DNA from 3 places in the Micromonospora sp. NPDC005298 genome. Region 3 is predicted to be linked to each of the others. Evidence: riboswitches for the same ligand, from Rfam matches in the RefSeq annotation. Region 3 holds a riboswitch; each other region holds the start of a gene.

Region 1 (6,810 bases), 480 kb from region 3:
CGGACCTCCAGAAGAAGATCGAGCCGTTGGCGCTGCAGAGCGAGCTGGCCCTCAACCGGGTCGGTGACCTCGCCTCCCGCTACTACATCTCCGGCCCGTCGCACGACATCGGCGCCCTGCTGGTCAGCGCCAAGCCGGACACGCTCACCGAGCAGCTCACCGTTCTCGACCGGCTCGCCGCGCAGGAGCGCAAGCAGGTCGAGGGCGTGCTGGCCGTGCGGGCCAAGTACGACGGCGAGAAGCAGAAGCTCGACACGCTGATCACCACGCAGACCCGGCAGCAGAACGAGCTGGCCGCGAAGAAGAAGCAGATCGACACCGACATCAAGCAGCTCGAGGCGTCCCTGCCGAAGACCACGATCAAGACCGAGGGCTGCCCGACCATCAACGGTGTGGCCAGCTCCGCCGCGCAGAAGGCGATCAAGACCGCCTGCCAGCAGGTCGGCGACCCGTACGTCTGGGGTGCCACCGGTCCGAACTCGTTCGACTGCTCGGGGCTGACCCAGTACGCGTACAAGTCGGCCGGGATCTACCTGACCCACCACACCGGTGACCAGTGGAACGAGGGCAAGGCGATCTCGCGGAGCAACGCCCGCGCCGGTGACCTGGTCTTCTTCTTCAGCGACCTGCACCACGTCGGCCTGTACCTCGGCAACGACCTGATGGTGCACGCGCCACGCGCCGGCAAGCCGGTGCAGGTGACCAGCATCAACAACATGCCGGTCGCGGGGTTCCGCAGACCCGGCTGATCCACCAGGCACGACGACGGCCCCCGGTCACTGACCGGGGGCCGTCGCGGTTTCTCAGGGGTTGCCGGTCAGCGGGGTGCGCCCACCGGGGACGGCAGCAACTGCACGTCGTCCAGGTTGACGTACATGATGCGGTGGCCGAACTGGATCTGCGCGTACCGGTTCTTGCCGCGGATCACCGTCCAGTCGCCGGGTGAGGAGCCGTCGAACGTACTGGCCCGGTAGTACTCGCCGGCCAGCACCGCGCCGACGGAGTACCGCTGCCCGGCGGCCAGGGTGTACTGCAACGGCGAGATGGTCTGGTAGGGCACACCCTCGGGGTAGGCGGCCTCCTCCGGGTACGCCCGCCCGTACACCGGGATGGTGGCTCGGCCCGGCTTCGGGACGGCAACCACGCCGACGGTCCAGCTCGCGGTCGGCGCGGACGCCGGGTTGTGGAACCAGGCCTTCTGCCCGAGGTACCAGATGGCCGTCCAGTCGCCCTGCCGGCCGGCGAGGGCGTACGTCTGCCCGGCGGAGGCGCGGGCGCCGTGGTCGGACACCTCCATGGTGTTCGGGGTGCCGTCGGGGCGCAGCGCGATGTCGTTCACCAGCGGTGCGTCGGCGGACGGCGCGCTGCGCAGCACCACCGACGAGGAGCCGCGCGGTGTGCACGGCACGCCGGGGGTGACGCATCCGATGAACGCCGGCTGGTTGGTGGCGTAGTCCGGGTCGATCCGGACGAGGCCGGTGGCCGGGGTGCCGGTGTCCAGCCGCGGGGCGTGCAGCAGGTCGAAGTAGTGCGTCCAGTCCCAGTACGGTCCCGGGTCCCAGTGCATGCCGCGTACGGTCGACGCGACGGTGCCGGGCACGTTGTCGTGGCCGATGATGTGCTGGCGGTCCAGCGGGATGCCCAGTCGCAGCGCGAGGTGCCGGACCAGCTTCGACGAGGTCCGGTACATCGCCTCGGTGTACCAGGTGCCCTGCGCGGCGAAGCCCTCGTGCTCGAGGCCGATCGACTTGGCGTTGACGTACCAGTTGCCGGCGTGCCAGCCGACGTCCTTGGTCTTGACGTGCTGGGCGATGTGCCCGTCCACCGAGCGCAGCGAGTAGTGCCAGCTCACGTAGGTCGGGTCCTGGACGAGTTTCAGCGTGGTCGCCCAGCTCGCCTCGGTGTCGTGGATGACGATGTACTCGATCTTCTGCCGGGCGGGCCGGTCGGACAGGTCGTGGTTGCCGTAGTCGCCGTCGCCGAACGCCTGGTACGGCGCGGGAATCCACTCGCACGAGATGGTGCGGGGGCACTCCAGCCCGTCCGGGCGGGCGAGGCGGCGCAGGCCCAGCCGGTCCAGCCAGGAGCGCTCCGGTCGTACCGCGCTGGCCGGCAGCGTGACCCGCTGGCCGTCGTCGGTCACTCGGGACTCGCCGGCGCTGATCGTGGTGAAGACCTCGTCGGCGAAGGCCGCCGCGGCGTCGGCGCTGTCCGCGCCGGCGTAGCGGGCCACCGCGCCGTACCAGGTGGCCGGGTCGGTGCCGGCTCCGACCGGAGCGCCCAACTCCCGCTGGTACGACGCGAGCAGCGCCGCCCCGCCCCGGATGTTGGCGTTCGTGTCGGTGCGCAGCGACTCGGGTGCCACGCCGGTCAGCGCGGCTGCGGCGTCCACGGTCTGCAAGGCGGCCGGGGGCGGCGCGGGATCCTCGGCGGGTGCGGTCGCGGGTGCCAGCGCGGGTCGGGAGTCGTCGCCGCGCGGGTCCTCGGTGCCGGTGTCGTGGTGGCCGCGTGCGGGCAGGGCGGCCACGTGTCGGGCGTCGGTCAGGTGCATCGGGCCGTAGCCGCCGCTGGTGCTCGGTGTGCCGGCGTTGCTGTCCCAGCGGGACTCCAGGTAGGAGACACCGAGCAGCACGGTGGTCGGCACGCCGTACTCCGTGGCCGCCGCGGCGTACTGCTGCTGGCGGTCGGGGGCGGGTGCGGCGGCGGCGCCGGCGGGTGACGGTACCGCGGTCGAGGCGGCGACCACGGCGGCGGCGAGCAGGGCGCGCCGGCCGACGGACAGGGTTGGACGGTGCATCGAACCCCCTAGATTTCACGGTTGAAGGTGAGGTCACCTTCGCGCCGCGCGGGAGTCCGCGTCAATACCTTTCCATCTGTCGAAGCGTTCGGAAAGAAATCTTCGCGTACAGCCTGTGACTCTCTCCAATCGGTACGGAGTGTCACGGCCGCACGGGTTGCGGATCGGTAACGGGCGTCTCTACTCTGGTCATTTGTCGGCCCGACAGCAGGTCCGCCCAGCCCGGGCGGTAACGGACCGACACCGCCGAGTCGCTTCCGAGCGAACCGGGGACCCACGTCCCCCGGGGTGAATCCGCAGCCACTGCGGTAGGGCGCCAACTTCCCGCCCGAACCCGTCAGCTAACCCGGTAGGCGGTCAGGAAGAAGGAGAACGGAACCCCGGTGGCACTCCATGCCCCGCGGCCGTCGTCCGAGCGGTCGGCGCCAGCCGGTCCGACGTCGATCGTGCCGCGTCCACGCTGGTCCCGCTTCACCACCGCTCTCGCCGCACTGGCCGGCGTCGCCGTCGTCCTGACCGGCAGCGCCACCGCGGCCCACGCCGACCCGTCCGTCGCCGAGATCGAACGCCAGATCGACGCCGACTGGAACAAACTCGAACCGATCATCGAACGGCACAACGCCACCCGGATCGACCTCGCCGCCAAGCGCAAGCAGGCCGACGCGTTGGCCGCCCAGATCGCCCCGCTGGAGCGTCAGGTCGACGCCGCGATGAACAAGGTCAGCGCCCTGGCCGTGCGCGCGTACAAGGGCGAGAACGTCTCCACCGTCAACGCCGTGCTCGGCAGCCGGTCGCCGAGCGAGGTGGTCGGGCAGCTCGAAATGCTGGACCGCTTCGCGCACAACCAGCAGCAGGACGTCCGCGAGGTGGCCGACCTGCGCGACGAGCTGGCCGCGAAGAAGGCCCCGCTGGACGAGATGGTGTCGCAGCTGACCCGTACCGAGGCCCAGCTGGCGGCGAAGAAGAAGCAGATCAACGAGGAGATCGACCGCCTCCAGAAGCTGCGCCTCAAGGTGTACGGCAACGGGGGCGGCGGGTCGCTGCGTCCCGCGCCCTGCCCGGCGAGCTACCCCGGCGGTGGCGCCGGCACGGCCGTGAAGTTCGCCTGCGCGCAGATCGGCAAGCCCTACGTGTGGGGTGCCGAGGGTCCGAACTCGTACGACTGCTCCGGGCTGATGCTTGCCGCGTGGGCCAAGGCGGGCGTGAGCCTGCCGCACAACGCCGCCGCGCAGAGCCGCGTCACGAAGGACGTCAGCCGCTCCGAACTGCGAGCCGGTGACCTGGTCTTCTATTACAGCGACATCCACCACGTCGGCATGTACGTCGGCAACGGCTGGGTGGTGCACGCCTCCCAGGCCGGTCAGCCGGTCAAGATGAAGAAGGTCGACGACGGCCCGATCCACAGCTACGGCCGCCCCGGCTGATCAGGGGTGAACGCACAGGGCCCGTCGCGATCCGTTTCGCGGCGGGCCCTCGTCGTGCGGAATTCAGCGTGTCGGCCAGGTGCGCCAGTGCTGCCAGGCCCGGCTGGGCGTCGGCCCCCGCTGACCCTGGTAGCGCGAGCCGTACACCGCCGAGCCGTACGGGTGCTCGGCCGGCGAGGAGAGCCGGAAGATGCACAGCTGACCGATCTTCATGCCGGGCCAGAGTGTGATCGGCAGGTTCGCCACGTTCGACAGCTCCAGCGTCACGTGCCCGGAGAAGCCCGGGTCGATGAAGCCGGCGGTTGAGTGGGTGAGCAGGCCGAGGCGGCCCAGGCTCGACTTGCCCTCCAGCCGGCCGGCGAGCTGGTCGCCCAGCGAGATCACCTCGAGCGTCGAGGCGAGCACGAACTCCCCCGGGTGCAGCACGAACGGCTCGCCGTCGGGCACCTCGACGACCGAGGTCAGGTCGTCCTGCTGCATCGCCGGGTCGATGTGGGTGTAGAGGTGGTTGTTGAAGACCCGGAACAGCCGGTCGAGTCGCACGTCGATGCTTGACGGTTGGACCAGCATGGGCTCGAAGGGCTCCAGGCCCAGCGTGCCGGCCTTGATCTCGGAGACCAGGTCGCGGTCGGAGAGCAGCATCGGACCACCATAGCCGCGCCGCGCACGACGCCCGGATTCGGTGCTGGTGACCAGCGCGTCGAGGTCGCTGGTCGTACATTTGTTCGATAGAATGCCCACATGGCTTCCTGGTCCGAATTCGCCGCCGACGAGCCCCGACTCGCCGACGGGATCCGCGTTCTCCTCCAGCAGTACGGGCCGGGCTTCGGCTACCTGGCCACGGTCCGCGCCGACGGCGGGCCCCGGGTCCATCCGGTCTCCCCGGTCATCACCGACGAGGGCTTGTTCTGCTTCGTCATCGACTCCCCGAAGCGCCGTGACCTCGAACGGGACGGCCGTTACGCGCTGCACTCGTTCCCGCCGGAGGAGAGCGACGACGAGGCGTACGTGGCGGGTCACGCCCGGCCGGTGACCGACCCGGCCCAGTTGGCCCGGTTGGCGCAGGGCGCCCGGGCCGAGCCGCACGTCGACTGGCGGCTGTTCGAGTTCACCGTCGACGTGGCGATGCTGACCCGCCGCGAGCAGCCCGTCGCGGGCATTCCGGGCTTCACGCCGGGCCGGCCGGCCGTGCAGGTCTGGCTGGACCCGCACGCTCCGCCGGTGGCTTCCGCGCCTGTCGCCGTACCGCCGGCGCGGCCGACCCGTCGAAGCCGTGACGTCCAGTGCACGGCAGCCTGACCACGGGCCGGAAAAGACGCCGGTGCCGGCTCCGTCGTGACGGAGCCGGCACCGGGTGTACGCGCGAGAGTTACGCCGCGCGGTAGGCGTTCCAGGCGGTGATCATGCGGCTCGCCTGTCCCGGGGTGAACTGGTACATGCACGAGTCGTAGGTGTAGTCCATGAAGTTGGTGATCGGGTCCAGCCCGGTCGCCGAGCAGGTGTTGCGCCCGGTCGGGCACTCGTACGCGGGCGACGCCTCGGCCGGGGTGTCGCTGACGCTGTCACCCGAGCCGCCGCAACCGCCCTGGAAGGTGTGGTAGAGGTTCAGCCAGTGGCCGATCTCGTGGGTGCCGGTGTCGCCCTGGTTGTAGTTGGTGGCGGTGCCGCCCGGCAGCGACTCGTTCAGCGCGACCACGCCGTCCATGCTGCTCAGGTTGCGCTGCGGGAAGGTCGCCCAGCCCAGCAGGTTGTTGCTCAGCTCGCCGAGGTAGATGTTGAGGGTGTTCTTGCCGCCCACCCGCAGCGAGGACTTCATCGACCGCTCCGCCGACGAGCCCTGCACGATCGGGTACCACGACGGGTTCGTCACCCGGTTGATCTTGTCGAGCCGGAAGGCGAACGCGGTGACCGCACCGCCGGTCGAACCGGCGTAGGCCTGGTTGAGCACGGTGATCTGCGAGGTGATCATCGAGTCGGGGATGTTGCCGCCGGCCCGCGTGCTGTTCTCCTGGATCACGTGCACCACCACCGGGATGGTGACCGTGGCCAGCGCCGTCGCGCCCGCGCCGGTGCGGAAGTTGGCGCGCTCGCGCAGCGCCGCCGCAAGGTCCGCGTCCCGCTCGCGGACCTGCTTCGCGGTCAGCTCGTTCGGGTCGTGCTTGGCCGCCGCACCGGGCTTCATCCGGGCGTTGGAGTGGCTGTCGGCCGGCTCGGCGCAGGCGCCACCGGGCGCCGCGGAGAAGGCCGAAGCAGCCGGAACGACGCCCACCGCAGCGGTGCTGAGCAGCAGCGCGAGGGTCGTCGACGCGACACCGGCGACACGCCGGGTCAGCAGGTTGGGACGGGGTCCCATGGGCCCACCTCTTTCTGGCGGCGCGGCAGGGGGTGTGTCACGCCAGGGCTGGCAACGTGTGGCAGACGTTACAACCCATCGACGCATTTGAGAACGACCATATGTTGCCGTCCGGAAACTTCTTCCCAGGCGGGTGGGCGTGGCGGGTTCACGGGGGTACCTGGATGCACCGGCCCGACCACTCGGGTACAGTGGGGCCGCCTGCGGGTGTAGTTCAATGGCAGAACATCAGCTTC
Region 2 (6,892 bases), on a different contig from region 3:
CGGGGGCTACTTCATCAACCGGGTCACCTCGACCACGGCGGCGCCGCTGAAGGCGTACTGGGACTCGTTGGGTCTTGCGCCGGAGGAGAACGTCGAGGGGCAGGGTCGCTCCGACGACTACTACTTCCAGCAGGCCGGCATCCCCACCTCCGGCTACGCGGCCGGCGCCAGCGCCCGCAAGACCAGCGCCCAGGCGTCCAAGTGGGGCGGCACGGCCAACTCGGCGTACGACCCCTGCTACCACCGCTCGTGTGACACCACGGCCAACGTCAGCGCCACGGTGCTGAACCGGGCGGCCGACGGCGTCGCGTACGCGCTGTGGCAGCTCGCGGTGGGCGGCGGCACCCCGACCAACGACTTCTCCGTGGCGGTCAGCCCCACGACCCGCACCGTGGCCCAGGGCGCCAGCACCACCGCCACGGTCTCCACGGCGACCACTGCCGGCTCCGCGCAGTCGGTGAGCCTCTCCGCCTCCGGCGCGCCCAGCGGGGTGAGCGTGTCGTTCAGCCCGACCTCGGTGACCTCCGGGGGCTCGTCGACGATGACCCTGACGGCGTCGTCGAGCGCGGCGACCGGCACCTTCACCGTGACGGTCACCGGCACCGGCTCGGTCACCCGCAGCGCCACCCTCACCCTCACGGTGACCGGCACCGGCGGATGCGCGGGCGGCCAGGTGATCGGCAACGGCGGCTTCGAGAACGGCACCACGCCGTGGACCGCGTCCTCCGGGGTAATCACCAACTCCAGCAGCAAGCCGGCCCGGACCGGGTCGTACAAGGCGTGGCTCAACGGGTACGGCAGCACCCGTACCGAGACTCTGTCCCAGGCGGTGACCGTGCCGGCCGGATGCGCCAGCTACACGCTGTCGTTCTGGACGCGCATCGACACCGCCGAGACGACTACCTCGACGGCGTACGACAAGCTGACCGTGAAGGTGGGTTCGACGACGCTCGCGACGTACTCGAACCTGAACGCCTCCACCAGCTACGTCCAGCGCACGCTGAACGTGGCCGCGTACGCCGGGCAGACGGTGACGCTGACGTTCACCGGCACCGAGGACGCCTCGCTGCAGACCAGCTTCGTGATCGACGACGTGACGTTGCAGGCGAGCTGACCGCGTACCCGACGAGAGGCGGGCCGTCGCCGGGACACCCGGCGGCGGCCCGCCGCGTCGAGGGTCAGGGGAGCTGCGGGTAGAGCGCGGTGGCGCCGCCGGCCAGGCCGGCCCGCACCTGGCGGCTGACGTCGTCGGCGAGGATCTCGTACGCGTCGGTCTCGATGCCGTCCACGGCGATCCGGGCGACCGTCTCGGGGTCGGACTTCGGGTCGGTGATAGCGGCGGTCATGTCGGTGTCCATGTAACCGACGTGCAGTCCGGCGACGCGGACGCCCCGGTCGGCGAGCTGGACGCGCAGCGCGTTGGTCATCGCCCACTCGGCGGACTTCGCGGCGCCGTAGGCCCCGTGCTTCGGGAAGTTGATCCAGGACAGCACGGAGAGGATGTTCAGGATCGTGCCGCCGCCGTTGCCGGCGATGACCGGCGCGAAGGCCCGGACCATCGACAGGGTGCCCAGGTAGTGGGTCTCCAGCTCCAGCCGGACGAGGTCCAGGTCGCCGTCGAGGAGGTCGGTCCCCGAGTCGATGCCGGCGTTGTTGATCAGCAGGTTCACGTCGCCGGCCAGCTCGGCGGCGGCGGCCACCGAGGCGGGGTCGGTGATGTCGAGGCGTACGGGTGTCACGCCGGGCAGGTCGACGGTGTCGGGGTTGCGGGCGGCGGCGTAGACGGTGGCGCCCCGCGCGGCGAGTTCGACGGCGAGGTGGCGGCCGAAGCCACGGTTGGCGCCGGTGACGAGGGCGGTGCTTCCGGAGATCTTCATGCCCGTCAGGCTAGCCGACCTGACTTCTATTAACCAAAGTCAGCTAGGTCACGACGATGCCCCTCCCGGATCGGGAATACGACCCCGAGGCCCCCACCGCCCACCCGGTGACGACTCGTATCCTTTGCGCGAACCTCCGCACGTGACAGAAGGGAGACGGTGTGAGCAACCAGGCCGAGACGTTGGAGTTCCAGGCCGAGGCGCGTCAGCTCCTCCAACTGGTCGTCCACTCGATCTACTCGAACAAGGACGTCTTCCTGCGGGAACTCATCTCGAACGCGTCCGACGCGCTGGACAAGCTGCGGCTGGCCACCCTCGTCGACAAGGACCTCGTCGCCGACACCGACGACCTGCACGTCGCCATCGAGGTCGACCGGGACGCCCGCACCCTCACCGTCCGGGACAACGGCATCGGGATGACCCGCGACGAGGTGGTCGGTCTGATCGGCACGATCGCCAAGTCCGGCACCGCCGAGCTGCTGCGCCAGCTTCGCGAGTCCGCCGACGCGCGCGCCTCGCAGGACCTGATCGGCCAGTTCGGGGTCGGCTTCTACGCCGCGTTCATGGTCGCCGACCGGGTCACCCTGCTCACCCGCAAGGCCGGCGAGACCGGCGGCACCCGCTGGGAGTCCGCCGGCGAGGGCACGTACTCGGTCGAGGCCGTCGACGAGGCGCCGCAGGGCACCTCGGTGACCCTGCACCTCAAGCCCGCCGACACCGAGGACAACCTGCACGACTACACCGCCGAGTGGACCATCCGCGAGATCGTCAAGCGGTACTCCGACTTCATCGCGTGGCCCATCCGGATGACCGTCGAACGCCCCGGCGTCGACGGCGCGGACGCCACCAGCGAGGTGCAGACCCTCAACTCGATGAAGGCACTCTGGGCGCGGCCCCGCGACGAGGTCGACGCCGCCGAGTACAACGAGTTCTACAAGCACGTCAGCCACGACTGGGCCGACCCGCTCGAGGTCGTGCACATGAAGGGCGAGGGCACCTTCGAGTACGAGGCGCTGCTGTTCCTGCCCAGCCACGCCCCGCTCGACATGTTCGCCCCGCAGGGCCGCCGAGGCGTCCAGCTCTACGTCAAGCGCGTGTTCATCATGGACGACTGCGAGGCGCTGGTCCCCACCTACCTGCGCTTCGTCAAGGGCGTCGTCGACGCGCACGACCTGTCGCTGAACATCTCCCGCGAGATCCTCCAGCAGGACCGGCAGATCCAGATCGTCCGCCGCCGCCTGGTGAAGAAGGTCCTCACCACGGTCAAGGACCTCAAGGCCAACCACCCCGAGCGGTACCGCACCTTCTGGACCGAGTTCGGCACCGTCGTCAAGGAAGGGCTGATCGACGACACCGACAACCGGGACACCCTGCTGGAGATCCTGTCGGTGGCGTCCACGAACGACGCCGCCGAGCCCACCGACCTGGCCGGCTACGTCTCGCGGATGAAGGACGGCCAGAGCGACATCTGGTACGCCACCGGCGACTCCCGGGCCACCATCGAGAACTCGCCGCACCTGGAGGCGTTCCGGGCCAAGGGCCACGAGGTGCTGCTCCTGACCGACCCGGTCGACGAGGTGTGGGTCGAGCGGGTCGGCGCGTACGACGGCCGGCAGTTCCGCTCGATCGCCAAGGGCGAGGTCGACCTGGACACCGACGAGGAGAAGCAGCAGGCCGAGACCGAGCGCGAGCAGCAGCGGCAGGAGTTCGCCGCGCTCGTCGAATGGCTGGGCACGACCCTCGCCGACAGCGTCCGGGAGGTCCGCCTGTCGTCGCGGCTGACCACCTCACCCGCCTGCGTCGTCGGGGACGCGCACGACCTCACCCCCACGCTGGAGAAGATGTACCGGGCGATGGGGCACGAGGTGCCGTCCACCAAGCGGATCCTGGAGATCAACCCCGGTCATCCGCTGGTCGCCGGGCTCCGCAAGGCCCACGAGCAGGGCGACGCCTCGCCGGCCCTGACCGAGACGGCGGAGCTGCTGTACGGCCTGGCGGTGCTCGCCGAGGGTGGCGAGCTGGCCGACCCGGCCCGCTTCACCCGGACGCTCGCCGACCGGCTGGCCCGCACCCTGTAGCCGGATCCACCCTCCGGCCGGCGGTCCGCCCAGCAGGGCCCCGCCGGCCGGTCAGGTCCCGTCTCGCGCCACCCACGGCGCGACCCTCGGCGAGCGCTGCACCGATCTTCGGCGGGTCGGCGGCACGGACGTCGCGCCGCTCTACGGACACCGGGAGCACGGCGTCCCCGACCGCTGATCGTAAACGGTCCATCATGGTCACTGCACAGTGTTCGATGCCCCGCAACCGGTGGCCGGAACGCCGAGCGCGGGCCGGTGAAGAACTTCACAGCGAGTGGGCGATCGTCACCGACCGTGCCTAACGTCGGTCGGGTTCGCCACTGCGGACACCACGGCCGGCAACGCCAAATCCCGCCCCCGGTCGTCGGAACCCAGTCAACCGGGCGGGAGCGGGGGACCCAGGTTCCTCGGTGCATGTCACCTCGGGGTGAAGCCGCCACCGTGCGGCCGGGCTCCTCGGCCCGAACCCGACAGCTCACCTCGCCGGCGTGGAGGAAAACTCACATGACGTCTGTTCACACGCCCCGTCATCGACGGGTCAGCACCCGCCGCCTCGCCGTCGGCACCCTGGCCGTCGGCGCGGTCACCGGCGCTGTCGCACTCTTCGGCCCGGCCGCCCCGGCGCAGGCCGCCGTCAACTGGGACGCGATCGCCAAGTGCGAGTCCGGCGGCAACTGGAAGATCAACACCGGCAACGGCTACTACGGCGGCTTGCAGTTCTCGCAGAGCACCTGGGCCGGTTACGGCGGCAAGAAGTACGCCGCACGCGCCGACCTGGCCAGCCGCGGCGAGCAGATCGCCGTCGCCGAGAAGGTGCTCGACGGGCAGGGCATCGGCGCCTGGCCGACCTGCGGCAAGAAGGGCGGCTCGTCGGGCGGCTCCGCCACCAAGTCGACGAAGTCCACCAAGTCGACGAAGTCCACCAAGTCGACCAGGTCCACCGAGTCGACCGCGAAGCCCAGCAGGTCCACGCGCGGCGAGCAGCCGGCGACGCGCGACCACGAGCGCACCGCGCCCGCGTCGAGCGGCGGGACGTACACCGTCAAGCCGGGCGACACCCTGTCGGAGATCGCCGACCACCACCGGTCGACCGGTGGCTGGCAGGCGCTGTACGAGCGCAACCGGCAGATCGTCGGCGCCGACCCGGGTCTGATCTTCCCGGGTCAGCGACTCAGCCTCTGACGTACGACGCGCGAACGCTCGGCCGGCTCACCGGTCGAGCGTTCGCGTGTGTGCCGCCCGGGGTCGCGGTCAGGCCGCCGACGCCGAGGCCTTCTGCTCCCGTTGTGATGCCGCCACCCCGGCGTTGCGGCCCCAGCGCGGAGCCGGCACCGCCTCACCGCGCCAGCCGGTGCGGCTCTCGGCGTCGCTGCCCCCGTCGGTCTTCTCGACCGAGGCGGATTCGCCGCGGGCCAGCCGCAGCGACTGCTCGGCGCCGGTGCGGGCCTCGCACGGCCACCCCTGCCCGGCGCACTGGAGATTGCGGCAGTGCCCCTCGTCGTCCGGCTCATGGGCGCCCAGCACGTCGACCGCGAGCTGCCAGAGCAGCGGGTCGGTCACGTCGTGCGGACGCTCGACGCGACGGCTCGGTCGGTTGCTGGTGTCGTCGGACATCATGGGCCCCCCTCGTCAGGCTGTTCCCTCCAAGGGTCACCCGTGGGCCGTCGGCTAAACCGCCGACCTGCTGTGATGTGTCACCGATCGCAGGAAACGCGACCATCAGTCGGGCAATAGCGGCATCTCGACACCGGGGTCGCGGCCGAGCAGCACCGCCCGGGTGAGCGCCGCCGATCCGAACCGGTCGCGGACCGCGTCGACCGCCGCGTCCAGTTCGGCGCCCGGGTCGGGTTGGAACGGCAGCTCCGGCTGGACCGGGTTGTCGTCGAGGTTGCCCACCGAGACGCCGATCAGGGTGACGCCCCGCCGGTCGATCTCGGGCTGGGTGGCCCGCAGCAGCGCCCGCGCGGCGGCGAGCACCGGCGTGGTGTCCGCGGTCGCCTTGCGGACGGTGTGCGATCGGGTGGCCCGCGTGTAGTCGCCGAAGCGCAGACGCAGCACCACCGTGCGTCCGGCCCGCCCGGCGGCCCGCATCCGCCGGGTGACCCGGTCGACCAGGCCGGCGAGGATCGCGTCCAGCTCCGCCGCCGCGTGCGGGGTACGGCTCAGCGCGTGCTGCGCGCCCATCGAACCGCGTCGGCGACCCACCTGCACTCCCCGTGGGTCACGGTTGTGTGCCAGGGCGTGCAGGTGCCGGCCCGCGCCCGCGCCGAGCAGCGAGACCAGCGCCGCCTCACCGAGCCGGGCCACGTCGCCGACGGTACGGATCCGACGCTCGCGCAGCTTCTCGGCCGTGATCGGGCCGACGCCCCAGAGCCGCTCGACCGGCAACGGATGCAGGAACGCCAGTTCGCCGTCGGGTGCGACGACCAGCAGCCCATCCGGTTTGGCCACCCCGCTGGCGACCTTCGCCAGGAACTTCGTGCGGGCCACGCCCACCGTGATGGGCAGGCGGACCTGCTCGCGGACCTCCCGACGCAGCCGGTCCGCGATGTCGGCCGGCGCCCCGACCAGCCGGCGCAGCCCGCCCACGTCCAGGAACGCCTCGTCGATGGAGAGCCCCTCGACCAGCGGGGTGGTCCGCCTGAAGATCTCGAACACCGCGCGGCTCGCGGCCGTGTACGCCGACATCCGCGGTGGCATCACGATCGCGTCCGGGCAGAGGCGACGTGCCTGCTGACCGCCCATCGCGCTGCGGACGCCCCGCGCCTTCGCCTCGTAGCTGGCCGCGAGGACCACCCCACTGCCGACGATCACGGGGCGGCCCCGTAGGCGCGGGTCGTCGCGCTGCTCGACCGACGCGTAGAAGGCGTCCAGGTCGGCGTGCAGGATGGTGGCCCCGGGCGACACGTACATATGTTCGCATGGCGTCGGTCGTGG
Region 3 (6,892 bases):
CGTCGACGAGGTCGTAGCCGGCCTCGTCGACGGCGGCCCGGACGGTCGCCACGTCCAGCGGCTGGTCGCTGCTCACGGTGACCTGACCGCTGGCGAGGTCGACCTGGACGTCGCGCACACCGTCGAGGGCGCCGACCTCGGCGCTGACCGCGCTGACGCAGTGCCCACAGGTCATGCCCTGCACCTGGTACGTGGTGTTGACCATCAGACCGTCTCCTCCGCCTCACCTACCGGTACCCGGTGGGGGTATCCGTCACGTGGACCGTACCATACCCCCCAGGGGTAGGCTATCCTGGTCGGCATGACCGCACCCACCCCGATCCGCGGGTACACCGCCAGCAAGGACCAACTGCTCGCGCGGCTCCGCCGCGTCGAGGGGCAGGTCCGGGGCATCGAGAAGATGGTCGACGACGACCGCTACTGCATCGACGTGCTCACCCAGATCTCCGCCATCCAGGCCGCCCTCGACAAGGTGGCGCTGGGGCTGCTCGACGGCCACGCCCGGCACTGCATGCACGAGGGCGCGGCCGAGGGTCGGGCCGACGAGATGGCCACCGAGATGATGGCGGCAGTCGGCCGGCTGATGAAGCGCGGCTGACCCCGCTCAGTCCGACTCCGGGTCGAGGCGTACCCGGCGCAGCAACTGGGCGTTGAGCGCCACCACGACTGTGGACGCCGACATCAGCACAGCGGCAAGCGCCGGGCTCAGCGCCACCCCGGCCCAGGCCAGCACGCCGGCCGCCAGCGGCAGCGCCACCACGTTGTAGCCGGCCGCCCAGGCCAGGTTCTGCCGCATCTTGCGGTACGACGCCCGGGACAACCGCACCACCGCGCCCACCCCACGCGGGTCGGACGAGGCGAGCACCACCCCGGCCGACTCGATCGCCACATCGGTGCCCGCGCCGATCGCGATGCCCACGTCGGCGCGGGCCAGCGCCGGCGCGTCGTTCACCCCGTCACCGACCATCGCCACGGTCAACCCCCGCCGCTGGAGCTCGGCCACCCGGCCGTCCTTCTCCGCCGGCAGCACCTCGGCGAACACCTCGTCGACGCCCGGACGGAACCCGAGTTCGGCGGCGACGGCCTCGGCCACCGGCCGCGCGTCCCCGGTGATCATGGCGATGGTCCGGACACCTTCGGTCCGCAGCTCGTCGACGGCCCGCCGGGCCTCCGGACGCACCTCGTCGGTCAACGCGAACGCGCCGAGCACGGTGTCCGGCAGCCGCACCAGATGCAGCACCGCGGCACCCCGCGCCGACCAGCGCCCGGTCGCCGCCGCCAGGCCGGCCGGGAGCGACACCCCCACCTCCCGCAGCAGCGCCGGCCCGCCCACCGCGTACTCCGTACCGTCGATCGTCGCCTGCACACCGCGGCCCGGCAACGACCGGAATCCGGCGGCCGGCGCCGGGCCGGCCCGCCCGGCCGCCGCCACGATCGCCCGGGCCAACGGATGCTCGCCGTCCGACTCGACACCCGCCGCGATCCGTAGCACCTCGTCCCGCCCGATGCCCGGCACCGTCACCAGGTTGGTGACGGCGTGCTCGCCCCGGGTCAGCGTGCCGGTCTTGTCGAAGAGCACCGCGCCGACGGTCCGCATCCGTTCCAGCGCCAACCGGTCCTTGACCAGGATCCCGGACCGCGCGGCCACCGCCGTGGAGAGCGCGACGACGAGCGGGATGGCCAGACCGAGGGCGTGCGGGCAGGCGATCACCAGGACGGTGACCGCGCGGACCACCGCCTCGTCGGGGTGACCCAGCGCCGTCCAGACCAGCACGGTCAGCACGGCGGTGCCGGTGGCCAGGTAGAACAACGCGGCGGCGAACCGGTCGGCGAGCAGTTGGGCCCGACCGCCCGAGCGCTGCGCCTCGGCGACCATGCGCTGGATGCCGGCGAGCGCGGTCCGCTCACCGAGCGCCTCCACGCGGACCCGGATCGCCGAGTCGGTGGCGACGGTGCCCGCCACCACCCGGTCGCCGGCCGCCCGGGCGACCGGCCGCGACTCACCGGTGATCATGGACTCGTCCAGCTCGGCGCCGCCCTCGACGATGCCCCCGTCCGCCGGCACCCGCCCACCCGGACGGACCAGCACCACGTCGCCGACCCGCAGCGCACCGACGGCAACCGGCTCGACCCGGCCGTCGGCGGCCACCCGCTCGGCCTCGTCGGGCAGCAGCGCGGCAAGCGCCGCGAGCGCTCCCCGGGCCTGCCCGATGGCCTTCATCTCCTGCCAGTGCCCGAGCAGCATGATGGTGACCAGCGCCGCCAACTCCCACCAGAAGTCCAGGTCGAACGCGCCGACGCTGGTGGCCAGCGACGCGGTGTACGCGACCGTGATCGCCATCGCGACCAGCAGCATCATCCCCGGCGCCCGGTCCCGTACCTCCCGGACCGCGCCGGCCAGGAACGGCCAGCCGCCCCACCAGAACACCACCGAGCCGAGCACCGGACCCACCCAGGAACGCCCCGGCACGTCCCAGCGCAGACCGAGCCGGTCCGCCACCAGGTGACTGGTCAGCACCACCGGCACGGTGAGCACCAGGCAGACCCAGAACCGGCTGCGGAACATCGCCGGATCGTGGCCCGCGTGCCTGTCGTGCCCGCCGCGGTGCGCGCCGTGCGGATCAGACGGTGACTCAGCGTGCATGACTCCACGATCCCGGGCCGCGCGCCGCGACGCGGGCGGTTCGCGGACCCCGACACCCCGGCACGACCTGCGACCCACGGCCGGGGTCGTTAGCATTCCGACGATGGCCCTCCGGATCCCGCTGCGCAGTCCGGCACCGGTGCCGCCCCGACGCGGCGCCGCCTCCCGCCGGCCCGGCCGGTCGTTCACCGTACGTGATCAGGCAATCGGCATCCCGCGATCCGCCGCGCCCGTCACCGCGTTTCCGCGGTTGCGGTGAACCGACCGGCCCGCCGGCACGTATCCCGCACCGGATTCGTTGGGAGTCTCGCATTGGGTTCCGACCACAGCCGTTCCGTTCCGTCCGCCCCACCGCGGGTACGGCGGATCCTCGTCGCGACCGTGGTACCCCTGTTCGTCGCCACCGTGCTCGCGGCGGTGGTGCTCTGGCCCCGGGACGCCTCACCGCCGACGGGTGGTGGCGCGGACGTCCCCCGCCACCACGGCACGGTGACCCGCGTGGTGACCGAACCGTGCCCGCCCGCGCCGCAGACCCCGGAGGGCACGCCGGACGCCGGTGACGGGCCGTGCGGCACGGTGGACGTCCGGGTGCAGGACGGGCCGCGCGCCGGGCAGCAGGTCCAGACACCCGTGCCGGACGGCCCCGGTGCGCCCCGGGTGGACGTCGGCGACGAGGTGATCCTGGTCGAGCTGACCGACCCGGCCGACCCCGGCGCCAGCACCTGGAACATCGCCGAACACCAGCGCGGAACCCCACTGGTGTGGCTGGCGGTGGTCTTCGCCGCCGCGATCGTCGCGTTCGGCCGGTGGCGTGGCCTGGCCGCGCTCGCCGGACTGGCCGCGAGCTTCGCCATCCTGCTCACCTTCGTGCTGCCGGGCATCGCCGCCGGCCGGTCACCGCTCGTCGTCGCCGTGGTCGGCGCAGCTCTGATCATGTTCGTGGTGCTGTACCTGACACACGGGGTCACCGCGCAGACCTCGGTCGCGGTGCTCGGCACCCTGGGCAGCCTGGTGCTCACCGGCGTACTGGCCACCATCGCCACCGCCGCCACCCACCTCACCGGCTTCGGCAGCGAGGACGCCACCACCCTGTCGATGTTCCAGGCCGACGTGGACCTGCACGGCCTGCTGCTCGCCGGGATCATCATCGGCTCGCTCGGGGTGCTCGACGACGTGACCGTCACCCAGGCGGCCACCGTCACGGAACTCGCGAACGCCAACCCGGGGCTGACCCGGTTGCAGCTCTACCGGGCGGCGACCCGGGTCGGTCGGGCGCACATCGCCTCCACGGTCAACACCATCGTGCTGGCGTACGCGGGCGCCTCACTGCCGCTGCTGCTCCTGCTCACCGCCGACACGCGCCCCCTCGGGCAGATCCTCACCAGCGAGTTCCTGGCACAGGAGATCGTCCGCAGCGCCGTGGCCACTCTCGGCCTCATCGCCGCCGTACCGCTGACCACCGGGCTGGCCGCGGTGGTGACGGCCGCCGGCCGGTCGACCGCCACGCCGGCCGACGACGTCCCCGCCCCCCGACCACGGCCGGACCGCGCGGAGGCCCTGGCCGCACTCAGCTCCCCGCGTACGGACCCGTCGGACGGACCGGACCCGACGCGGACGACACCCCCGCCCGCCGCCACCACCCGGTGGCCAGAGTCGAACAGGAGCACGGATACGGCATGGTGACACTCCTCAGCGTGACCAGATCGGGCATCCGGCCTGAGAACCGCATCACTGGTCACTCAACGCCATGGCGAAATGACGCTTTTAGTCGGCATCGGGACGTAGCTCAGCGGGTCGACTCTCGGGTAACCTCGCTGCCGGTCACCGCTGAAGGCGCGAATCGGCGCCTGCGGTGCCACCGCCCAATCGCCAGCCGGCGAGCCGGGAACCCAGGTACGTGGGGTGAATCCGCGTCAGCGGTAGGGGCCACTTCCGCCCCGAACCCGTCAGCTAACCCGGTCGGCGGTCGACGGAAGGGAAAATCGTGACGGCACCCCTACGCCGCTGGTTGACGCCCGTGGTGGCCGTGATCGCCGCACTGACCGTGCTCGCCGGCCCCCTCCCGGCGCACGCAGCCCCGACGACGCCGACGCCGTCCGGGCACGAGGAGGACGGCGAGCCGACGCTGCTCAACGACGTCATCGAGAAGACCAACCGGGACTACGTCGCGGCCAAGTCCCAGCTGGACAAGTCCAGGAAGCGGCAGGCGGAGCTGGCGGCCGAGGTGGACCGCGCGAAGGCCGAGCTGGACGCCCTCGCACCGCAGGTCGGTCAGATCGCCGCCCAGTCGTACCGGACCGGTCGGATCGGCGCCATCGCGATGCTGCTGGAGAGCGACGCCCCCGACTCGTTCGTCCGGCGGGCCGCCGCGCTCGACGAGATGAACATGGTCAACGAGAAGAAGCTCTCCGAGGTCAACGCGGTCAAGGCCCGCGCCGAACAGGCGAAGCTGCTTCTCGACGCGGAGGTACGGGAGCAGCAGAAGCAGACCGCCCTGATGGCGAAGGAGAAGCGCGACGCGGACAAGGCGCTCGCCCTCGTCGGTGGGAAGGGCTTCACCGGCGGTCTGGTGGACGCCACGTCGCCGGTCGCCCGGATCGGTCCGGGGCGCTCCGCCGACGGCGACTGGAAGCCGCAGTCGTGCAGCGAGGACGACCCGACCACGTCCGGCTGCGTCACGCCGCGCACGCTGCACGCGTACAAGGAGGTCAAGCGGGCCGGCTTCAACCGGTTCGTGGGCTGCTACCGCTCCGGCGGACCGTGGGAGCACCCGAAGGGCCGCGCCTGCGACTGGTCGTTGCAGAAGAGCGGCTTCAGCCCGTGGCACAACGACGACACCCGGACGTACGGCAACAACGTCGCCGCGTTCCTCATCCGCAACGCCGACCGCCTCGGCATCTACTACGTGATCTGGAACCGGCAGATCTGGTTCCCGGCGACCGGCTGGAAGTCGTACAGCGGGCCGTCGAACCACACCGACCACGTCCACATGTCGCTGCTCTGACCCGCTCACCCAGCTGATCGAGGGCCGTCCCGCGTCGCGGGGCGGCCCTCGACGCGTCAGGCGGCGGCGGGCGCCGACGGCCCGTCGGGTACGTCGAGCGCCGCGACGTGGGCCGGAACGGCGGCGACCGGGCGCACCGCGCCGGCGGCGAGCCGGTACGACATGCCCACCACCGCGCACCGCCCCCGTGTCACGGCGTCGGCCAGCACGGACGACTGCTCCAGCAGCGTCTCGACGGTCTGCGCGATGTGGATGTCGACGATGTCGTCGATGTCCTCGACTCCCTCGGCGGCGGCGCGACGGAGGCTCGGCAGCACGGCGTCGACAACGGCGCCCAGGTGCCCCTGGGGTGCCACGCCGGTGGCGGAGACCTCCCTGGCCGCCTGGACGGCGCCGCACGAGTCGTGGCCCAGCACGACCACCAGCGGGGTGCCGAGGACGGTCACCGCGTACTCCACGCTGCCCAGCACCTCGGGGCCCGTGGTGTGCCCGGCGGTGCGGACCACGAACAGGTCACCGAGCCCCCGATCGAAGATGATCTCGGCGGCGAGCCGCGAGTCGGAGCAGCCGACGATCACCGCGAACGGGTGCTGCCCGTCGGCCACCGCGGTCCGGTGCCCGGCGTCCTGGTTGGGGTGGCGCGGGGAGCCGCTGACGAAGCGCCGGTTGCCGGCGGTCAGCTCGGCGTACGCCCGGGCCGGCTCGGTGAGCGTCGACGTCTGGTCGGCGTTCCGCTGCGGACCCGGCTGCCCGCCGGATGCTCCGGGAAGGCTCATCCCCGCACCTCGTTTCCACGCGTCTGACCTGGTCAGCCGGCTGTTCGACCGGCCGGTGGCGGGCGCTGGCCCGCTCCACGGTCACACGCACCACAAGATGCGTCAAGGTATGCGTGATATAGATTTCATACGTTCGGGCCGGGGGCGCTCCCGGCCCGACGCCCCGGAGGCAGGGCCGACGACTCTCGATGGCAGGGTGACGAGTGGGACGGACAACCGGAGAGGCGGTCCCACGATGACGGGCACGGCGACGGGTGCGACCGGCGGCGGACGGAACTGGACGTTCCTCACCAACCACGGACATGTTCTGCTGGCCATCGCCCGCGACCCCACGGCCCGGCTGCGCGACGTCGCGGCGGAGGTCGGCGTGACCGAACGGGCCGCGCAGGCGATCGTCGCCGACCTGGAAGCGGGCGGCTACCTGCACCGCACCCGGGTCGGCAGGCGCAACGAGTACACCCTCAACCC

What was found. Region 3 has a riboswitch for cyclic di-AMP ahead of ABZS77_RS03680 (hypothetical protein). Riboswitches for the same ligand answer to the same signal wherever they lie in the genome.
Region 1: linked by a shared signal. The riboswitch ahead of ABZS77_RS01355 (NlpC/P60 family protein) and the one ahead of ABZS77_RS03680 (hypothetical protein) in region 3 are both predicted to bind cyclic di-AMP.
Region 2: linked by a shared signal. The riboswitch ahead of ABZS77_RS24845 (transglycosylase family protein) and the one ahead of ABZS77_RS03680 (hypothetical protein) in region 3 are both predicted to bind cyclic di-AMP.

The regions. Positions count from the first base shown of each region.
Region 1 is NZ_JBEXGP010000001.1:275,539-282,348, forward strand. Features, by position in the region: gene ABZS77_RS01345 (NlpC/P60 family protein) at 1-749, shown strand, start outside; gene ABZS77_RS01350 (peptidoglycan recognition family protein) at 818-2,797, opposite strand; cyclic di-AMP (ydaO/yuaA leader) riboswitch at 3,032-3,167, shown strand; gene ABZS77_RS01355 (NlpC/P60 family protein) at 3,244-4,221, shown strand; gene dcd (dCTP deaminase) at 4,285-4,863, opposite strand; gene ABZS77_RS01365 (pyridoxamine 5'-phosphate oxidase family protein) at 4,963-5,520, shown strand; gene ABZS77_RS01370 (zinc metalloprotease) at 5,591-6,574, opposite strand; tRNA gene ABZS77_RS01375 (tRNA-Gly) at 6,778-6,810, shown strand, end outside.
Region 2 is NZ_JBEXGP010000023.1:40,988-47,879, reverse strand. Features, by position in the region: gene ABZS77_RS24860 (M28 family peptidase) at 1-1,114, shown strand, start outside; gene ABZS77_RS24855 (SDR family oxidoreductase) at 1,179-1,877, opposite strand; gene htpG (molecular chaperone HtpG) at 2,039-3,955, shown strand; cyclic di-AMP (ydaO/yuaA leader) riboswitch at 4,288-4,458, shown strand; gene ABZS77_RS24845 (transglycosylase family protein) at 4,460-5,137, shown strand; gene ABZS77_RS24840 (hypothetical protein) at 5,207-5,572, opposite strand; gene dinB (DNA polymerase IV) at 5,675-6,862, opposite strand.
Region 3 is NZ_JBEXGP010000001.1:751,429-758,320, reverse strand. Features, by position in the region: gene ABZS77_RS03700 (copper ion binding protein) at 1-205, opposite strand, end outside; gene ABZS77_RS03695 (metal-sensitive transcriptional regulator) at 302-598, shown strand; gene ABZS77_RS03690 (copper-translocating P-type ATPase) at 605-2,566, opposite strand; gene ABZS77_RS03685 (YibE/F family protein) at 2,957-4,327, shown strand; cyclic di-AMP (ydaO/yuaA leader) riboswitch at 4,494-4,625, shown strand; gene ABZS77_RS03680 (hypothetical protein) at 4,629-5,648, shown strand; gene ABZS77_RS03675 (carbonic anhydrase) at 5,705-6,424, opposite strand; gene ABZS77_RS03670 (helix-turn-helix domain-containing protein) at 6,660-6,892, shown strand, end outside.